Regions from separate parts of the Brevibacillus sp. HB1.4B genome, predicted to be linked through region 1. Evidence: a T-box and tRNA genes for the amino acid it is inferred to sense, from the RefSeq annotation. Region 1 holds a T-box; the other regions hold tRNA genes.
The links. The T-box of region 1 lies ahead of argS (arginine--tRNA ligase). A T-box ahead of a tRNA ligase gene usually reads a tRNA of that ligase, here a tRNA-Arg.
Positions count from the first base shown of each region.

Region 2: it encodes a tRNA-Arg, which carries the amino acid that the T-box ahead of argS (arginine--tRNA ligase) is inferred to sense. The anticodon was not compared.
Region 3: it encodes a tRNA-Arg, which carries the amino acid that the T-box ahead of argS (arginine--tRNA ligase) is inferred to sense. The anticodon was not compared.

Region 1 covers NZ_JABSUT010000017.1:38,316-45,177, forward strand. Annotated here, with positions in the region: gene HP398_RS28585 (ABC transporter substrate-binding protein) at 1-452, shown strand, start outside; gene HP398_RS28590 (amino acid ABC transporter permease) at 502-1,167, shown strand; gene HP398_RS28595 (amino acid ABC transporter ATP-binding protein) at 1,185-1,925, shown strand; gene HP398_RS28600 (thiolase family protein) at 1,953-3,134, shown strand; gene HP398_RS28605 (hypothetical protein) at 3,219-3,581, opposite strand; gene argS (arginine--tRNA ligase) at 3,707-5,422, opposite strand; T-box leader at 5,472-5,736, opposite strand; gene HP398_RS28615 (hypothetical protein) at 5,780-6,457, opposite strand; gene HP398_RS28620 (sigma-70 family RNA polymerase sigma factor) at 6,473-6,862, shown strand, end outside.
Region 2 covers NZ_JABSUT010000022.1:15,030-21,891, reverse strand. Annotated here, with positions in the region: gene HP398_RS30315 (NupC/NupG family nucleoside CNT transporter) at 1-698, opposite strand, end outside; gene HP398_RS30310 (RidA family protein) at 839-1,246, opposite strand; gene HP398_RS30305 (hypothetical protein) at 1,386-3,080, opposite strand; gene HP398_RS30300 (DUF7832 domain-containing protein) at 3,205-3,630, shown strand; gene HP398_RS30295 (hypothetical protein) at 3,670-4,209, opposite strand; tRNA gene HP398_RS30290 (tRNA-Arg) at 4,323-4,399, opposite strand; gene HP398_RS30285 (histidinol phosphate phosphatase domain-containing protein) at 4,473-5,501, opposite strand; gene HP398_RS30280 (DeoR/GlpR family DNA-binding transcription regulator) at 5,495-6,295, opposite strand; gene HP398_RS30275 (ABC transporter ATP-binding protein) at 6,279-6,862, opposite strand, start outside.
Region 3 covers NZ_JABSUT010000011.1:264,444-271,305, reverse strand. Annotated here, with positions in the region: gene HP398_RS24670 (FecCD family ABC transporter permease) at 215-1,231, shown strand; gene HP398_RS24665 (FecCD family ABC transporter permease) at 1,224-2,264, shown strand; tRNA gene HP398_RS24660 (tRNA-Arg) at 2,412-2,486, opposite strand; gene rpoN (RNA polymerase factor sigma-54) at 2,729-4,102, shown strand; gene HP398_RS24650 (glutaredoxin family protein) at 4,108-4,380, shown strand; gene HP398_RS24645 (sugar-binding transcriptional regulator) at 4,547-5,572, shown strand; gene HP398_RS24640 (Na+/H+ antiporter NhaC family protein) at 5,591-6,862, shown strand, end outside.

The DNA.
Region 1 (6,862 bases):
GGAAGCAGCAGGTTGATTTCGCAGACCCGTACTACTTGTCCGGTGGTCAACTGTTCGTTCGCCCGGATGGGACCATTAGCACGCTGGAAGGATTAAAAGGCAAGGAAGTGGCAGTTGCACTCGGCACTACACATGAAAAGATGGCGCGGGAGTATACGGATAACATCAAAACGTATGACAGTGATGTAACGGCTCTGCGTGCCTTGGAGCAGGGAAAACATGATGTCGTGATTACAGATAGCGTCGTAGGGGAGATTGCCATTGGGCAAGGCTTGAAGCTCAAGAAAAGCGGGTCGCCACTCTCGGAAGTCAAGCATGGAATCGCAGTGCGCAAAGGAAATACGGAATTGCTGAACAAGATCAACGAAGTGCTCAAGCAAATGATGGAAGATGGTACCTACGTCAAATTGAGCGAAAAGTATTTTAATCGCGACATCAGCAAAGCCGAATAGTGAGTTGGTATAACAAGTATATTCCATTACGAGTGAGGGGTGGCATCAAGTGCCCAGTTTTGCCCATCTGACAGAAGAGTTTTTCCGGACATTGCCGTTTTTTTGGAAGCCGTTGCTGCTGACATTTCAGTTGACGATCGCTTCTGTTATCGTAGGCTCGATTATCGGATTGTTTGTCGCTTTGTTAAAGGTATCCAAGCTTCCAGTTGCACGTTTCGTAGCCAATGCGTACATCATGATCATTCGCGGGACACCGCTGATCGTGCAAATATTCGTCTTGTATTTCGGCTTTTACAAAATCATTGACCTCGGTCAATTTTGGTCAGCAGCGCTCGCTCTGGCGATTCACAGCGGAGCCTATATCGCAGAGATTTTCCGGGGTGCTATTCAGTCGATTGATAAAGGACAAATGGAGGCAGGGCTGTCTTTGGGCATGTCCACTCGTCAGACCATGCGTCGAATCATTTTTCCGCAAGCGATGAAAAGATCGATCCCGCCGCTTGGTAACCAGTTTATTTTGTCTTTGAAGGAATCGTCTCTGGCCGCTTTCATTGCCATGGATGAGTTGTTCTCACTGGCCCGCCGCTTGTCTGCGGAAACGTTTGACGAAATGACGTACTTTTTGATTGTGGCGCTTTATTACTTGGTCATTGTCATGGTGTTTACGTTTGTGGTCCACATCATGGAGAAGCGTCTGGCCAAAGGAGAGGCGTAAAGCGGAGGGGAAAGACGATGGAAAAGCAAAGAGAAATGATACGCGTGCAAAATTTGAAGAAAAGCTTCGGAAAAGTGGAAGTTCTCAAGGATGTTACCTTGCAAGTCGGAAAGGGCGAGGTCGTCGTCTTGATCGGTGCCAGTGGATCGGGGAAAAGCACATTGATTCGATGCATTAATTTTCTGGAGATCAAGGACGGCGGAGAGATCTATATCGAAGGGAAAAGCATCGACCCGAAAAAAGATGAATTGACCAAAGTACGGCAAAAGGTAGGCATGGTGTTCCAGCACTTCAATCTGTTTCCGCATAAAACGGTACTGGAAAACATCATGGAGGCACCGCTGATTGCTAAGAAAGCGGACAAGGAAGAAACGAAGCAGGAAGCGCTCCGGCTGCTGCAAAAGGTAGGTCTTTCTGAAAAAGCAGACGCCTACCCGTCCAGCCTCTCCGGTGGACAAAAGCAACGCGTGGCAATTGCTCGTTCGCTGGCGATGAAGCCTGAGATCATGCTTTTCGACGAACCAACCTCAGCGCTTGACCCAGAGCTGGTAGGGGAAGTGCTAGAGACAATGAAGCAGCTCGCGCAAGAAGGAATGACGATGATTATTGTGACGCACGAAATGGGGTTCGCCAAGGAAGTGGCCGATTGGGTTGCGTTTATGAATCAAGGCAAGATCATCGAGATGGCTAGACCCCAAGAAATTTTCAACAACCCGAAAGAAGAGCGCACGAGAGAATTTTTGAACCGTGTACTGTAATGACAGAAAACGAAAGGGAGCTGTGGCATGAAAGATGTGGTCATAGTCGCGGGTGTGCGCAGTGCAGTGGGTGCATTCGGGAAGAGCCTACGTGACGTACCGGCAACAGAGCTGGGGCGGCAAGTGTTGGAAGGCTTGATGAATAAGGTTGATTTGCCGAAGGAACAAGTCAATGAAGTGATTTTTGGCAATGGTTACGTACATGGGGGAGGACTCAATGCTGCACGTATCAGCTCGCAGCTGGCGGGATTTCCACGCAATGTCTATGGTCACATCGTCATCAAAGCATGTGGTTCAGGATTGAAGGCGATTGGCAACGGTGCGCTAGCCATAGCAGCAGGTCAAGAGGATGTGGTGATTGCGGGGGGAGTGGAGTCCATGAGCAATGTTCCCTACCTCGTGAAGAACCGCTGGGGCAGCAAATTTGGCAATTTGTCCATGGAGGACGCTCTCTTATCCGATGGCTTGATCTGCTCGTTGACTGGTGAGCATATGGGCATGACCGCAGAACGGCTGGCTGTACAGTACGGTATTTCCCGTGAGGAGCAGGATCGTTATGCCTACGAGAGTCACGTAAGAGCAGCGGCAGCAATCGAAGCGGGTACGTTCGAGAGTGAGATCGTACCGATTGAAATCAAGGATCGCAAAGGCACCCGCGTATTTGCGCAAGATGAATCCGTTCGCCATGATATCAAGCTGGAAGAGCTGGCTAAGCTGAAAAGTGTTTTTCAAAATGAAGGAACCATCACTGCCGGAAATGCGTGTCCGATGAATGACGGCGCAGCCGCTGTATTGATGATGTCTCGTGAAAAGGCGGAGGAAGCGGGTTTGACTCCGCTCGTGAAAATCAAGGCTTTTGCAAGCGCAGGCGTCGAACCTGGGGTGATGGGAATCGGACCAGTGCCCGCCACGCAGAAGGTTCTGGAGAAAGCGGGATTGACGCAGGGTGACATTGGACTCATCGAATTGAACGAGGCATTTGCCGCCCAGGCTTTGTCTGTAATCAAATGCCTGGAGCTGGACACGAGCAAGGTGAATGTCAATGGAGGCGCGATTGCCTTGGGTCACCCTGTGGGAGCTACTGGTGCTAAACTGACAGTGACGTTGATGAACGAAATGATGCGCAGACGAGAGAAGTATGGCATGGTGACGCTATGCATGGCAGGTGGCATGGGGATGTCAGTGATCTATGAAAATTTGACGATGTAAAATTCTCATGTGCATATGAAAAAGCCCCGAACATTGATATGTCGGGGCTTTTTGCCATGAAAGTGTGATCGCTTATTAGGGGACCTATTGTTCGTGTAAGTATTTTCGCAATGTGGCCGCTACTTCTGTTGGGTTTTCCAGCTGTACAATGACATGCTGATATTTAACATGACCCTCTACTTCTAGAATCAACAACGAATCAGTCTGGGCAAAAGAAAGGAAGTACCATTCATTTCCATGCTGAAAGCTTCCTTCATATATGTTCAATGGAGCTATAGACGTCCCTGGCATGCGCAACATCCATTTTGGCGGAACAAAAGAACCGACCTCGACATGCTTGATCGATTGATACGGTAACGTGATGGTGCTCTTCAAGGCTAAGAAGGTATGCAAGCCAGTGAGACGCAAGGTAAAATCCGTCTTTCCAAAATGTACACGTCTTCCCATCGTTGATCACCTCATTCATCTGCCATCGTTTCATTATCTCACAGATGAATGATGATGACACGGGACTATCAAAAAAGCCGGAGCTTCCCCGCAAGAGGAAGGCAACCGGCTTTTCGTATTCTTTCTTACATTTCTTCTGGAGCAGCCAAACCGAGCAGACGCAGACCTTCCTTTAGTACAGCAACGACTGCTGCTACGAGCTGGAGACGGGATGCTTTCACATCTTCTTCTTCAGCCAGGATGCGTACATTCGCATAGAACTTGTTGAACGTTTGCGCTAGGTCGATTACATACTTGCCGATTTGCGACGGATCGAAGTTATCGGCAGCACGTTCGATTACCTCTGGGAACGCGTTCAAGAGGGTAATCACTGCCCAAGCCTCTTTGCTGTCAAGTGCACCGGAAGCCAGGTTCACTGTCGTTGCTGGCTGGTAGCCACCTCTGCGCAAGAGTGAGCATGCACGAGCGTGTGCGTATTGCACGTATGGTCCTGTTTCCCCTTCGAAGGTCAGCATCTCTTCCCAGGAGAAGTTGACATCATTCAGGCGGAAGTTTTTCAAGTCATGGAAAATAACTGCGCCTACCCCGACTTGACGAGCCACCTCTTCTTTATTGGATAACGTAGGGTTTTTCTCTTCGATGACTTTTTGGACATCAGAAATGGCCTGTGCCAACACTTCTTCCAAGAGAACCACTTTCCCTTTACGCGTGGACATTTTCTTGCCGTCCTTGAGCATCATGCCGAATGGGATGTGGTGCATATTTGCGGACCAAGCATAGCCCATTTTTTCCAACACTTTATAGAGCTGCTGGAAGTGGAGGCGTTGCTCGTTCCCTACGACATAGAGTGCTTTTGCAAAATCGTACGATTCGTGGCGGAAGAGGGCAGCAGCCAAATCACGCGTAGCGTACAGGGTAGCGCCGTCTGATTTTTTGATCAGGCATGGCGGCATGTTGTATTCATCGAGGTTCACGACCATCGCACCGTCGGATTCAGTCAAGAGACCTTTTTCCTCGAGCAACGTAACAACGCGATCCATTTTGTCGTTGTAGAATGCTTCACCGTGTGTGGAGTCGAAGGCTACGTTCATCAGGTCGTAGATCTTCATGAATTCCTTGAGGGACTCATCACGGAACCATTTCCACAGATGCTGTGCTTCTTCGTCGCCATCCTCGAGCTTTTTGAACCATTCACGGCCTTGGTCTTCCAGCGTAGAATCGTTTTCGACTTCTTCGTGGAAGCGAACGTAGAGGCTGAGCAGCTCCTTGATTGGTTCTGCTTTTACCTTTGCTTCGTCACCCCAGAGGCGGTACGCAACGATCAGTTTACCGAACTGCGTACCCCAGTCACCCAAGTGATTGATGCGCACTGGCTCGTAGCCTTGCTTTTCCATGATGTTGGCAATCGCGTTTCCGATTACAGTAGAGCGCAGATGCCCCATGGAAAACGGCTTGGCGATATTCGGTGAGGAGAGGTCGATTGGTACTTTGCGTCCTTGACCGACATTGCTGCTTCCATATGTGCTGCCTTGCGTAATGATGGTTCCGATTACTTGCTCTGCCACATTTTCTTGGTCCAGGAACAGGTTCACATACGGTCCAACTGCTTGTGATTCACGCAATGGTGCACCGGAGAGCTGTCCAGCCAGCTCTGCTGCGATCATCGGTGGGGCTTTGCGCAATGCTTTTGCCAATTGGAAGCAAGGGAAGGCCACATCGCCCATTGCAGGGTTTGGTGGTGTTTCCAGCATGCCGTATACGGCTTCTTTTGTCAGTGTGTCTACGCCCATCGAGGAGAGCGTAGCGGCAATCTTTTCAGCGACTTGGTGTTTGTAGCTCATCTAAAATTTCTACTCCTTTCAAATAAAAAAACCTCTACGTCTCCTGTGAAAAAGAGACGAGAGGTTATACTCCCGCGGTGCCACTCTTGTTGTTTTTCCCTTCCAGTAAACTTGGAAGACAAAAACCGCTTGACCTGCTGTAACGGGCAGTCCCGGCATAGCCCTACACGATCCGTTGCCCATATTGACTGGCGTAGGATGTTCAGGCCGCATCTCCGAGGGGCGTTTCCTCACATGGTTTGGCATCGGGCTCACACCGTCCCCGACTCGCTACAGCCTCGCACAAGGAGTACTTTCCTCATCAACGATTCGTTTGTTTCTCTAGAATTATAGCTGTTTTAACCGTCAGGATGCAACTCACTGTTCCGGTTTTTGCAAAATCTTATCTAATTCCGCGAAATATTGTTTGGTCAGCTCTTCTCTTTCTTCCGCGCTGAGGTTATCCGCGTTCATCATTTGCTCTTTGTACTGTTCCAGCTTTTCGAGCATGGCCAGCTCGGCAGCAGCGGCATCGTCCAGATCGTAATTTTCCGATGGATCGAACGGGATCAATCGATTGTCATTCCCACTGCGCAAATAAGCGGAGCGCCAGTTCTCCGGAAACTGGTAAGGCTGTTCGCCAAACATAATCGCTAAAATATCGTCGGATTCAATCGGCAGGAAGTGATCGTAATCGTCTCTTCTGCCTCCCTCGGACAAGTTAATGTGGGACAAAAAATAGTGGAGATAATGTTCCCCAGTTTCGGTATTCTTAACGATGGAATACGTTTCAAATTCGGATTTGGATAGTTCTTTTATGGTCTCTAAACAGGACAGAAATTTGTCTTTTTCACGTGCTTGCAAGTCAGCCATGTCATCTCGTTCCTTTCGCTCTACAATAAGCCTCATGATAGCAAAAGCAATGTGCTCTGACAATGAAAGCAACGCAACGGAGTGCAGCAGTGGAAGCAGGGAAAAGGATGATTGATAAAACAATTGGATAATCTTGTCACAAAAATAAGCCAGCTGGATCAAATACATATCAACACGAAACAAGGAGGTGAACAGCGCGTGAATGCAAGTGCCAAAAGTAGCGAAGCGGACTGGACGCTGCAACTGACCAACGAGGAGAAGCTGACGAGACTCATGAGCGAGTACGGAGACAACATCGTGCAGCTCGCCTACTTGATCGTCAAGGACCGGGGAATCGCGGAAGACATTACCCAGGAAGTGTTCCTGAAGGCGTATCGGGGTCTGGATCAGTTCCGCCATCAGAGTAGCGTAAAAACGTGGCTTTACCGAATTGCGATCAACGAGTCCCGCAAATATTTGCGTTCGTGGTCCTTTCGCCAGATTTTTTCTACATACCTCTCCAAAGAGGAAGCACCCCCGGAGAAGGCCGACACCGCAAACGTTGAAGCGGCAGTCATCGGACGAATGAGCAAGGTACAGGTAGCGGAG
Region 2 (6,862 bases), on a different contig from region 1:
AAGGCCTGTTTCTCTTCTTTTTCTTGATCGAGCAAGTCATCTTCCGGCTTCACTTTATACGGATTAATAATAGAAGCAATGATAAAACCACCAAATAGGTTGAGTACCAACGCAGCTACCACATACTCTGGTTTGAGCATGGTCATAAAGGAACCCACAATCGACATAGACACGGTGGACATCGCAGAGGCGCACAATGTGTACAGCCTGTTTTCAGGTATAGCACTGAGCTGTTTTTTCACGGTAATAAACACTTCGGACTGCCCGACGATCGCCGAAGCAATCGCATTATACGACTCCAATTTTCCCATGCCATTCACTTTGCTCAATACGAGTCCCACATAATGAATAAATAAAGGGAGAATTCTCGTGTATTGCAGAATGCCTATCAGTGCGGATACGAACACAATCGGCAGCAAAACTTGTAAGAAAAACGGAGACGCACCTGGATTCGCAATACCACCGAAAACAAAATTAATCCCCTCGTAGGCATACTCCAAGAGTACGGAAAAACTGCTGGCAATGCCTGATATTAAAATGAGTCCAATACTGGTTCGCAACAGCAGCAAACCAAACACGATCTGAATCAGAATCATGATGAGGATAGGGCGATACCGAATGTGCTTTTTATTACTACTTGCCAGCCAAGCAAGCAAAAATACCGTAATCAAACCTATACCTGCGATGATATAATTCATGCAACCAACTCCATTAGCAAAAGATTTAGAGCCGACACGTACCATTGCCGATCCGCTTATCTCGCTCCATAATCTTCCCAAAAGAGCACAAAAAAACCCTCCTGAACGATGAATAATCGAACAGAAGGGGGATGGGACAACTATATATCTGCAACGGCGATAGCCTCAATCTCAATCAACAGCTCGTCCCTGATGAGCTTGCTCACTTCAACGGCAGAGCTCGCTGGCGGGGTTTCTGTATTCACGTACTGATCTCGAATCTCACGGACAATGTGCATCTTGGAGATGTCGGTCACGAAAAAAGTCAATTTCACTACATGCTCAAAGCTGACTCCTGACGCTTCTAACGCGAATTGGATATTATCGAAAACTTGTTTTGTCTGTGCGGCTAAATCGCCTGTGCCGACCACTTGGCCTTCCCTGTTGAGAGCCACCTGTCCCGATACATAAATCGTCCGTGCGTTCCGAACCTCCACCGCATGGGTGTAGCCAAACGTAGGTGGCATTGTTTCAGGGTTAATGAAGTTGATTCGCTTATCATTTTGCATCTGACATGCTCCCTCCGATTCTCATTTATTGGTAATCCATTCTACCATACCCAAAAAATTCTGACCATTATTCGATTTCTCAAAGAAAGAGAGGAATGAATAACCCGTCTCTAGCTCGGCTGAGGACGGGTTTTGCTTTTTAGTGGTTTCTATTGGAGGAATTAAATTGATCAAATAGCCCGCTTCCAGAGCTTTTTGGCTGTTCTTTTTTGTTTACGGCTTCAAATTGCTGAAACAGTCCGCCATCATGCTTCTTTTTTTCTTCTACTCTTATTTCTTTCTTTTTGGGTAGGGGCTGTTGAATCGGTGTTCTTTCTGGCTTTACAGGCACTACATTCTTTTTCTTTCCCGTATGGTTGGTATTTTTCTTCATGATCTTGTTAGGCGGTTGATTCTTCTTCTTTTTTCTTCTATTCATATACCAATACCATAAAGGAAGAATACCGAGCATAATCGTACCCGCCGTAATGAGATACAGCTTCCAGATCGATTGCCTTTTCTCTTCCTCCTTTTTTTCTTCCCGCATCTTTTGGACAGCCTGTTCAAAATCACGAACCATATAATTTTCTTTAACAGACGACAAGTTCTTTACAAACCCAACCGAGCCCCTTCCATAATAGATAAAATTCCGCAGGGCATTGTTCACTGTCATCTGGTATATGTATCCTGTCGGGACACCTGAATCCTGGATTTTTTCTTTGATCTCTCCCATAAGATCAGGAGAAGTCGGATCAATCATTTGGTCATATTCCAAAACTTCATAGTTCTTAAGTTCTTTTTTTCCTACTAACTGAACATTTTCTTCATTATTGAACAGAAAATACCTCGGAATCCTATTGATACTCTTCCGATAGACTTTGTTTTTCGGGAAATTATGCAAGGCCATTTCGTTGCTATGCATTTCCAGCGTTTGCTCTGACAGCAGTACCTCTTCTGCTTCTATGATGGGGAGGTTTTTCTCTAAGGCTTCATATTTAGGGAGCCAGTGAATGATACCATCTGGGTCTAAAAACATGTAAATGTCCTGATATTGAAAGGATGCCACATAGATTTGATCCGTTGGCAGGCTATTAAGATAAAACTCTTTTTCAAATGGAGTTGGATCGAAATTGTATGGGATGTTAAATACTGTTGCCCCATTTATCTCACTCTCATCTACCTCTTCTAACTGTCCGTTATTATGTACGGTAAAGTATAGGGGACCATTATGAGTTGGGTCACCCCAAATGGTCGATTGATAATATTGATTCGGTTGTAAATGGTATGGTCCAGTACCGCTATCGATTTGGATTAAGAGTTCGGACCGCTTGATTCTTTCCTCTTCCGCAGCGGCTTCTTCGCTCGTCTCCTCTTCTTGGCTTGTCTCTTCTTCCACGCTTTCTTCTTCATCATCGTCGTCATCGTCAGCCTTTTTTTTGATTTTAACCGGCTTGGATGATTTGAAACCGCTTGACGGTTTTGCGCTTTTTATCGAGGAGCTTGAACTTTTGCTGGCTGAGCCTGAGCTTTTTCCTGAAGAGTACGAGCTTCTGCCGGACGAATAGGAGCCTGTACTTGATGACCCTGAGCTTCTGCCCGACGAATATGAGCTGGTACCAGATGATCCTGAACTTTTGCCGGACGAATAGGAGCTGGTACTAGACGAACCTGAGCTTCTGCCAGAACTACTGGAGCTAGAGGAACTAGAACCTCTAGATGACGCAGGCTCTACAGGAAGGATTACTAGACTAATCATTACAGCGCTAAGAAAATAGGCAAGCAAATTCCGCATGAAATATAACCCCTCTATGAACCAACCAATGGTTTTCTCTATATAACAGTTAAATACTACCACTTCGCATCATGGCAATGCTACAAAATTCCTACCCTTCCTTCTTCATCCTCTTTTGGCTTTTTACGATTACATCTATCCTGTATAATTTTTGAAAAATGGGCAATTAGAAAGAGAGGATTCGCTAGTGACAACGGTATACGATAAAGCGAAATATCATTACGAAAACTTTGAGGAGGATCTGCCTCAAAAACAGGCATACGTACATACAGGTTTTTTCATCGGCTGGTTGATTGAAAATGATATGGTTAGCAAGGATTTTCAAAAGAGTTTTGCAAACCTGATTGCTGATTTTAAACAAAGGAAGATGACTGGTCCTGAAGTTTATGAGAAGACGGATGGAGTATTTGCTAAAGACATGCTGAATGAAGAAGGAAACCAGTTCGCAATGTTTTACTTCGATTTCGATACGGGAGAGTATCGCTATCATTATCTCGAAGCGTTTGATTGTGATCCAAGCGTGTACCACGTGGAAGATACTTGGGGGAATTACGATCATATCAAAGATTGGATCGACAATGAGTATGAGTACTGGTGCGAGAAAAATGAATAAGACCGCGTGAGTACGCGGCCCTACGGTCAAGTCGCTATCCTATTTCTTCAGGATAAAATCAGACATAACTACCTTCTCCCATTGGATTCCTTTTGGACTCACGTTGGTGTAAAGCGTTATGGAGTCCGCATCTTCCATTACCGCTTTCAAATGAAAATTCATGTCCTTGGGCTGCAAATATTCATCATACAGCTGTTGGTAGTTGGGATCGTTCTTTTCTTTGGCGACTTTGATGTATTCTACGGTGTCAGGGTCTTTCTCAAAGTTTTTGTATTTCACTTGATATGCGAATGTCGCTTCTACTTTTCCATCTACTGTTTTCTCTTCATAATCCGATAGTGTAAACTCCAGCAGCTCATAGTAGGGGGAGAAAGCTTTCTTGCTCTCTTCTTCCATATAGCTTGCGATTTGGTTATAGCTTGTAGAGCTGTCGACCGATTGTTTCGGTTCTGTGCCAGTGTTCATTACTTCTTTTGCAGGTGGCGCGGCAGTCTGATTTTGTACGACCGCATCTGAGCTGCAACCACTGAAGAAAATCGCCAAGACCATAGCCATACATCCTACCATCACTTTTTTCAAAAGAAATCCCCCCTTATTTCGTTCGTCATTTGATATACGTTATACATTGGAGGCATGCTACACGTCTCAACAAAAAAAGAAAAAACCTTGATACACCAAGGTTTTTTCTTCGATGGCGTCCCCGAGAGGATTCGAACCTCCGACCTACAGTTTAGGAAACCGTTGCTCTATCCTGCTGAGCTACGGGGACAAATATGATCACCTACTTTCTTATTATATGTGTATATCCATTTTTCGGCAAATCCTATCCATTCCAGTTCCTATCAGCAGTTCTCGTCTGGAATAGCTGATGCATAACGGATTGGCTTCATGATCCGTTGACGACCGGAAAAAGTAGCAATCTCCGTTACTCCCATTGAATGGAGGTTCTCCAGATTCGCCGCTACGTATCTCCCAATATCGTCGGGAAAGTGCGCGTCGGACGAGAGTGTCAGTGGAACACCATGCGCCACCAAAACGTCGAGAAAAACGGGACTTGGGCACATTTCCTTAACAGGATAGCGGTAGTACAGGCCCGCATTGATTTCGGTCGCTGTATCCGTTTCTCTCAAAGCAGTTGCGATCCGGTGGTAATAGGGAACTATCTCTGATTCCAGAGGGCGATAGGAGAACACTTTCAGATTGTCCAGATGGGCAACAAAATCAAATAAATTGCTCCTGATCATGCACTCAACCGTGTAGAAAAAGTCCGCGTATAACTGTTTCAGGTCATGCTGCTCAAACAGATGGCGAGTCTCGGGATTGTCAAAGCCCCATCCTTGCATAAAATGAACAGAACCGATCACATAATCCCACGAAGCGCCTGCCAGCAAGCTTTCCAATTCTGCCTCCCCGCCGATAAAGTAATCCGCTTCGATCCCCAGCCGCAACTCCACACCGCTTGCCGACCAACGCTGCTTTGCTGCCTCAATAGCGACACAAAAGTCATTAAGACTCTCGGTGCATACTTGATCAAGCCAAGTGCGCTGCAAGCGACCCAAATCGGTATCACTGAGGTCTAGATACCGTTCAAAATAGGGACGGGCTTCACGAAAGCGGTATAAATGATCGACAATCCCCACTTCCTTCAAGCCTTTGTTTAACGCTTCACGTAAATACAGATCGATCCAGGATGGGTCGTAGCACCCCAGAGACATGCGGTTATTTAATCGCGCAAGGCTGTCCAGCAGCCAGGTGCGGGTATGTCGAGGTTCAGTAAGTGGATAAAAGTGGTCGAGGGCAGTATTGGTACGGTCGAGCCAACGCAATGAAAAAGGCCCTTCTTCCAGATGAAGATGATAGTCGATCAGCATGTGAAGTCTCTCCTTCCCGGATGTTCGCTTATCCAGGTAGTTTGAATGCCAGACGAAAGCCATTCATCCGGTATCGGCTGGTCACAAATAACCGCGCTGACATCCTGCCAGCCGCAAATACGAAAAAATTGCGTTTGACCGATCTTGGTTGTGTCTCCCAATACATAGACTTGCTCTGCCCGCTGTACCATCATGGTCGAGCATAGCGTTTCTTCCATGTCATAGTCGGTGAAGCCATCAGCCGTCATTCCTCCACAGGAAATAAACGCTTTATCAAAATGAAAACGAGAGAGCAGCTCGCAGGTAAACGCCCCAGCAACCGATTGTTGGGCCGGATGGGTCAGGCCCCCCAGCATAATGACCTGACCGTTGAACTGATTGGCTTCCAACAGCTCGTTTAGTAAAGAAGCGGCGGGGAGCGAATTCGTGACAATCGTTAATTGGTTGAGGCCTTTTATAGCACGTGCCAATTCCAGTGTTGTCGTCCCGACATCGAGTGCGATGGTATCCCCGTCAGACAAAAGTTCTGCCGCGATTTGCCCGATTTTCGTTTTTGCCGTCTGTTGAATCGCCTGTTTCTTTTCAAAGTGCGGTTCACGCTTCGCCAAATGATAAGGGATAGCTCCTCCGTACACTCGTTTTAACAAACGTTGCTGTTCCAATTGGTCCAGATCACGTCGTATTGTCTCCGGTGTTACTGCCAGGTTTTTTGCCAGACTCATCACCTGAATTTTACCGTGGCGGTTCAATTCGTCTAGTATCACTTGCTGTCGTTCTTCAGGCAATAGTGTCATAAAGCGGAATCACATCCTTGGGACCTACATACATTGTTTTTGTTGTGCCTATCTGCTCCTGCTCGAAAGACAGGTGCAGAGTGTCCACCAGTACAGGAACATCACCAATGTTCAGCTCGTAACGGGTAATGTTGCCGAGCATGGTTACTTGAGCGATATTCCCGGTCAAGCAGATGTCCTCCCCAGTCAAAGGCTGTTCGCGAAACGTCTCGGGACGAATTGCGAAACGTTCAACTGCCGGATGAGACAAATGAGGCGCGATTTGGCTAAGCTGCTCGGCAGTCAGCACGTTGTAATTGCCAATGAAGCGAGCAACAAATTCAGATCGAGGTTGCGTGTAAATCTCTTGAGGACTGCCGTGCTGAACGATTCGTCCACCATTCATGATGTAGATGCGGTCACTGACAGCCATGGCTTCTTCCTGATCGTGCGTAACCAGCACAGTCGTCATGTTTAATTCTCGTTGGATCGTGCGTAGCTGCTTTTGCAAATTTTTACGAATCTGAGCATCAAGCGCGCTAAGCGGCTCATCGAGCAAAAGCACTTTTGGCCGGGTGACCAGAGAAC
Region 3 (6,862 bases), on a different contig from region 1:
TGTATATGCTTATATGACAATGTGTCAATATATTTTTTGGAACGAAAGGAAAAGTATAGATATTTTTGTGCTGAATTTTCCAATAGCGATAATAAAAATCAATATCATTGACTAGCCCTATCCGCAAGCTTAGACTGATTAGTGGGAGAAACTTACATACATATGTAGCGAATAGACAGAATAGGTAGAATGCAACGGAAAGAAGGGAACAGGCGTGAATGTGATTTTGTCCAGCCGACTGCAAAAGACTACTGTACTCATAGTAGGACTCGTCGTCCTGGCAGTCGTGATGGTAGCTAGTATCCTTTTCGGAATCAATCGGTATTCGCTCATTACTGCAGTAGAGGCATACACCCAATTTTCCGGTTCAGAGGAACATTTGATTATTACGACTTCCCGAATGCCGCGTACACTTACAGCGGTAGCGGTGGGGAGCAGCCTCGCTGTAGCAGGTGTTTTGTTGCAGGCGTTGACTCGAAATCCTTTGGCTTCACCATCTCTTATTGGTGTGAACGCTGGAGCTGCAGCAGCTATTGTGACGACGATTGTTGTTTTTGGCTCGCAATTCCCAGTGTCGAAAATGATGTGGGCAGGCTTTATCGGAGCGGGTGTGACTGCTCTGCTTGTATACGGGTTGGCTTCCGCTGGGCGGGGAGGCATGACTCCGATTAAGCTGACACTTTCGGGTGCAGCGGTTGCCGCTTTTGCTTCGTCTGTGACCTCTCTGTTTATGCTGCTGCAAGAAAAGACGATGACAGAGGCTTTTTACTGGTTAGTTGGTTCTGTGGAGGGAAGACAGCTCGATCATTTTTTTATGATCATTCCTTATTTGCTAGTAGGCTGGTTAGGCGCTATGCTACTGACCGGTTCGTTAAATTTGATGGTACTCGGTGATGATGTGGCGACTGGTCTGGGCCAAAAGATTATCTTGGTAAAAGCTATAGCGATATTGATCGTGGTGCTCTTGGCAGGTGGGAGTGTCGCGCTCGCCGGACCGATTGCATTTGTGGGCATCATCATCCCGCATCTTTGTCGTTTTTTAGTCGGTCTTGATCATCGATGGTTGATTCCCTATTCGATCGTCTTCGGTGGAGCTTTTCTGGTCTGCGCTGATTTGCTTTCTCGCCTTGTATTGATGCCGATGCGTTTGGAAGTACCAGTAGGCGTAGCAACCGCCATGATCGGAGTGGCCTTTATCATCCCGCTGGTCAGGAGGAGGGCGTATGCATAGACATGTAGTCATTCGGACCAAGAAGCCAGCGCTCTCGTTTCATGTAAATAAGCGGGCGTTAGGAATTAATTTCATACTATTTTTGCTGTTATCTGTTGTGATTGTATTGAGTATTGGCTTAGGTAGCTTGCATATTCCTGTGTGGGAAGTCATTAAAGCTTTTGTGGGAGCGGGCAGTGAACAGAATGAATTGATCGTGCTCGATTGGCGGTTGCCTCGCGTTGTCGTTTCAGTCATGGTGGGGGCTTCCCTGGCGGTATCGGGGGCCATCTTACAGTCCTTGGTACGAAATCCGTTAGCTTCGCCTGATTTGATCGGAACTACAGCGGGAGCGACGGCAGCAGCGGTAGCATTTATCACATTCGCAAAAGATGTAAGTGTGCAATGGATGCCATTGGTGGCCTTGACCGGTGGATTGCTAACCGCTACGCTTACGTATCTCACTGCGTGGAAGGAGGGAGTCTCACCTTTTCGCCTCGCGCTTGTCGGTGTATGTATATCAGCGGGGATGGGAGCATTAACGATCTTTTTCATGGTGATCACCCAAACCCACAAAGCTTCAAACGCTCTAGGGTGGATGACTGGAACGGTGTACGGTATGTCTTGGGTAAATGTCATGACGTTGCTTCCGTGGACGCTTTTGTTTCTCGTGGCTACGATTTTCCAAATCCGTTATTTGAATGCCCAGGAGCTCGGTGATGATATCGCCAGAGGCATTGGCGTAGCAATTGATAAGAAGAGATTGCTCTTGATTGCGATTAGTGTGGCACTGGCAGGTGCTGCGGTCGGTGTGGCAGGAGGAATCAGTTTTATCGGTTTGATGGCTCCACATATTGCGCGTAGGCTAGTTGGCTCAGCGTATGGCTACTTGCTGCCGGCTTCCGCTGTTTTGGGTGGGATGCTTGTCGTCTTGGCTGATTTGATTGGGAGAACGGTGTTTTTACCGCATGATTTACCAGCTGGGATTTTTACCGCAGCGATTGGAGCGCCGTTTTTTGTTTATCTTTTGTATAAAACGAGGAATCATCAATAGGTCCCCTGATGTCAAGGCGATTTTTAACGAGTAAATGTCACGCAAGAGAAACAGTTCATAATCGGGCTGTTTTTTTTGTTCCCATGGGGATTCAACATAAAAAAGCGACCTCTGGAAGTCCAAGAGATCGCTTTGTCTTTATTAGTATGGTACGCCTGAAGGGAATCGAACCCCCGCACATGGTTCCGGAGACCATTGCTCTATCCACTGAGCTACAGGCGTATATTGTGACGACAATTTTCATTATAAAACATCGAGAATCTCAATGCAAACGAAAAAAAGTAGTTCAGCAGAAAAAACTAGTGATAAGGTAAGCGAGAGTGAAAAAGTCCATTGGTGAAGATCTTTCGACGTTTTTTGTGTTCTGCTTCATCAATTTGGCAGGAAAATTGCATGAGAGAACGAATATAATGAAAATAAAGAGTCATCGAGCAGCATGAGCAAGTGCGAAGGAGGCGGGCTTCATGAACATGGGATTGGGGTTATTTCAAGAACAAACACTGAAATTAGTGATGACGCCGGAATTACGCCAAGCGATTACCATATTGCAGTATTCAGCCATTGATCTCATCTCCTATTTGCAGGATCAGGCCAATGAAAATCCTGTTTTTGACCTTGAAGTTGCTGGAGAAGTCGCTTCTGCAAAAGCAGAGAAACCAGCTCCTGAGATTGACTGGAAAGAAATTGTGGGCAATCGCGCGACAGGTGAGTACGGTTCGTTGAAAAATGAAAGCACTTACAATCCGTTGGATTACGTCCAGCAAGGTGCGGAGACGCTGTACGAACATCTGGAGCGTCAACTCGGCTATGTAAAAGGATTCTCGTCGCTGCAAAAACAGATCGCTCTCTTTTTGATCGGGAATCTGGATGAGAAGGGGTATTTGGAAATTACACTGGAGGAAGCGAGTACGCGCCTAGGTGCTGAAATGCTGGAGATTGAGGACGTGTTGTCCGTCTTGCAGCATTTTGATCCAGTAGGCGTAGCTTCACGCAGCCTAGAAGAATGTCTTTTGCTGCAGCTCGAGCATTTGGCACTCGATGATGAAAAGATCGTTCAGGTCGTTCGCAACCACCTGCAAGATTTGGCGGACAATCGCTATCAGCGGATTGCAGACAAAATCGGGTGTACACCGCAAGAGGTACAGGCGATGGCAGACTTGATCCGTACGCTGAATCCGCGTCCAGGGGCGGCCTTTTCCGCAGTAGACACAAGATATGTCATTCCAGATGTGACGGTAGAGAAGGTCGGGAATGATTATGTAGTATTGGTCAATGATGTTGCTGCACCGCGGCTGAAAATCAACAGCTTCTATGAAAAGATGCTGAGCCAGCAAAAAAGTCAGGATGAAGCCAAGCAGTTCATTCACGATAAGCTGAATGCTGCTATGTGGCTGGCAAAAAGTCTGGAGCAGCGCCGCCTGACGCTCATGCGTGTAACTCAGGCCATCCTCGATATGCAACGGGAGTTTTTTGATCGGGGGATTCATTACTTAAAGCCCATGACACAAAAAGAAATAGCAGAGCGGGTCAGCCTGCATGAATCGACGATCAGCCGGGCAACCAGCAACAAATACGTCCAGACACCGCGTGGAATCTTTGAACTGAAGTATTTCTTTACGTCAGCACTCTCTACATCTAGCGGGGAAGTGACTTCTTCTGAGAGTGTTAAGCGCAGAATCAAAGCACTGATCGAACAAGAAGATCGGAAGTCTCCGTTATCTGATCAAAAGCTGGGTGAGATGTTGCTTACAGAGGGGATTGAAATCTCCCGCCGTACGGTTGCCAAGTACCGGGAAGAAATGCTGATCCCATCGTCGGCTAAACGAAAGAGGTTTTAACGGGCATGAATGAAAAAACGTTTGAAATTGTCTTGTACGGGAGAAAAAAATGTCATTTGTGCGACGAGGTGGAGCTCTACATCCGCAGTTTGGCGAAGGAGCTCCCCCTTCGTATGCGCATGGTTGATATTGAAAGTGATCCGGTCTTGCATGAAGAAATGATGTTTGTCATTCCAGTAGTCGAGATTGATGGAGAAATCGTGTTTCGTTCCATTACACATGTGGTGACGCTAGAGGAGCTGCGAGACGAATTACATAGACGTGCCGCTCGGTCATGAGTGGCACTTTTTTATAGGGACTCGGGGGAACTTGCAAGATATTGTTAAATATGATACATTCAAGTTGTAGCAAGTGATCTTTTTTTGCACCAAGCGGGACAAAAAATGTATATACAGGGACATTTAACGTCCCGATCAACAATTTGTAACCAAGGAAGAAGGCAAAATGCGACGTTTACTGGAACTGCAACAAAAATTGTTGCCTGACTTGATTCAGGTTTTGCGTCAGCGGTACATGTTGCTCCGATCCATCTATCATTTGCAGCCGATTGGCAGAAGAGGTCTAGCTCAAGCCATGGATACTACTGAGCGTATTTTGCGGGCAGAAGTGGAACTGCTAAAAGAGACGGGGCTCCTTCATGTAACGGCTGCGGGAATGAGCCTGAGTGAAGAAGGGCAACAAGTCTTGGACGACATGGAGCCTCTCGTAGGAGACCTATTCGGCCTTACTGACTTGGCGGAACGCCTGCAAAAAAAGCTGGGCATATCAGAAGTGATTGTGGTGCAGGGCAATGCAGACCAATCGCCTTGGGTAAAGGAAGAGCTGGGACGGGTAGGGGCAAGGGTACTCAAACAGGTCGTGCAAGAAGGAGACATTGTAGCGGTAACAGGTGGTTCATCCATCGCCAGCGTAGCAAGTCATCTGACGCCTTCTGCTTCGTTCAAAAACGTTCAGTTTGTCCCTGCTCGCGGTGGACTGGGAGAACGCGTAGAGCTACAAGCGAATACGCTCGCTTCCGCCATGGCAGCGAAAACAGGTGCTTCTTATCGGCTTCTTCACGTACCGGATCGCCTCCATCCAGAAGCCTTGCAGACATTGGTCAAAGAGCCGCAAGTGCAAGATGTGCTGTCGCTCTTGGGCGAGACTCGAATCGTTTTGCATGGAATCGGGGATGCCGTCACGATGGCGAGAAGGCGGAATTATTCGGAGGAAGAGCTCGCAGAATTAGTGGAGACGGGTGCTGTATCAGAAGCATTCGGTTACTACTTTAATGAAGCGGGAGAAACGGTCCACAGAATGCCGACAATTGGTTTACAGCTAGAGGAAGTGCACAAGGCAGAAACCGTGCTCTCCATTGCGGGGGGCGAAAGCAAGGCAAAAGCGATTCTTTCCTTTGCTAAGCAATCGTGTCAGAATGTACTCATTACGGACGAAGGGGCAGCTTACACGCTGTTGTCCGCACGATTGTAACGGAAGGAAGTCGGTCGCATGTCTATCACATCGGTAACACCCATCTTGGCAATGATCGCTGGCATCATTTTGAGCCTATCGCTCGGTTTTCCGATCGCATGGGGGATTGTTTTTGCGATCTTGGTCACACTGGTTAGTGTAAAAAGATTGGGTTATCCGTGGAAGCAGCAGTTCGTGTTTGGCTGGGAAGGTGTCCAAAAGGCAAAGCCCGTCCTTACGATTCTGTTTTTAGTAGGACTCTTGATTCCGCTTTTAATGATGGGAGGAACTATACCCGCCATCATTTACTACGGATTGTCGATTGTGAATGTCGAGTATTTGTTCGTTCTCTCTTTTCTGTTGACCACAGGCGTCAGTTATTTATTGGGTACATCAATCGGTACGCTGAGTACGATTGGGCTGTCTCTGATGGGCATCGCACACGCAGCAGGGATATCACCTGCGATCGTAGGAGGTGCGCTCATCTCTGGAGCGATGGTGGGGGAACGTTTCTCACCGATATCCAGCAGTCGTTTACTGGTGCTTTCCAATGTCGGTATGACAGAAGAGCAGGAAAGAAGAATACGGCGTCCTGCTTTGCTTACGGTAGCGATTTGCGCGTTACTTTTCCTGATTCTTGATCTGTTTCGACCTCAGGCGAGCTCGACGGATACCATTCAAATGTACCAGGAGCTGTTAGTCAGTCATTTTTCTGTACATTGGCTACTCATGCTGCCTCTCGTCGTGTTAATTGCATCTTTCGCACTGAGAGTAAAAGCTGTGAAGGCATTGTTTTACGGTATCGGAGCCAGTGCGATTCTAGTCGGGATCAATGGGAATTTGGATGTGAAGACGTTTTTTACATCGATGCTAGTTGGATTTGAGCTTCATTCAGGAACGCCGCTGGATCAACTGGTCCATGGGGGCGGGATGTTCGCCATATTCAGTGTTCTGGCGTTAATCATTCTCGCAGGCTTTTTAAACGGCATTTTGAACAGAGCCAATTTATTAACCCCCATCGTAGACAAAATGATGGGCCATACAAAAAATAAGACGGTATTGGTAGCGAAGGCAGCGGCATTATCGCTGTTAGTGGTCATCATCAGCTGTAATCAAACCATTCCAATATTGGTTCTCGGCTCTACTCTTCTCGGACGGTTCTCCCAATGGGAGGGAGGGCGCGAGCTGTTGGGCAAGACGATGTTGGACTCCACAGTTGTCATGCCTGTACTGATCCCATGGAACGGTCTATCGATGATGATGGCACTCACGTTAGGTGTTTCGACGATCCAGACATTGCCCTTTGTGTTT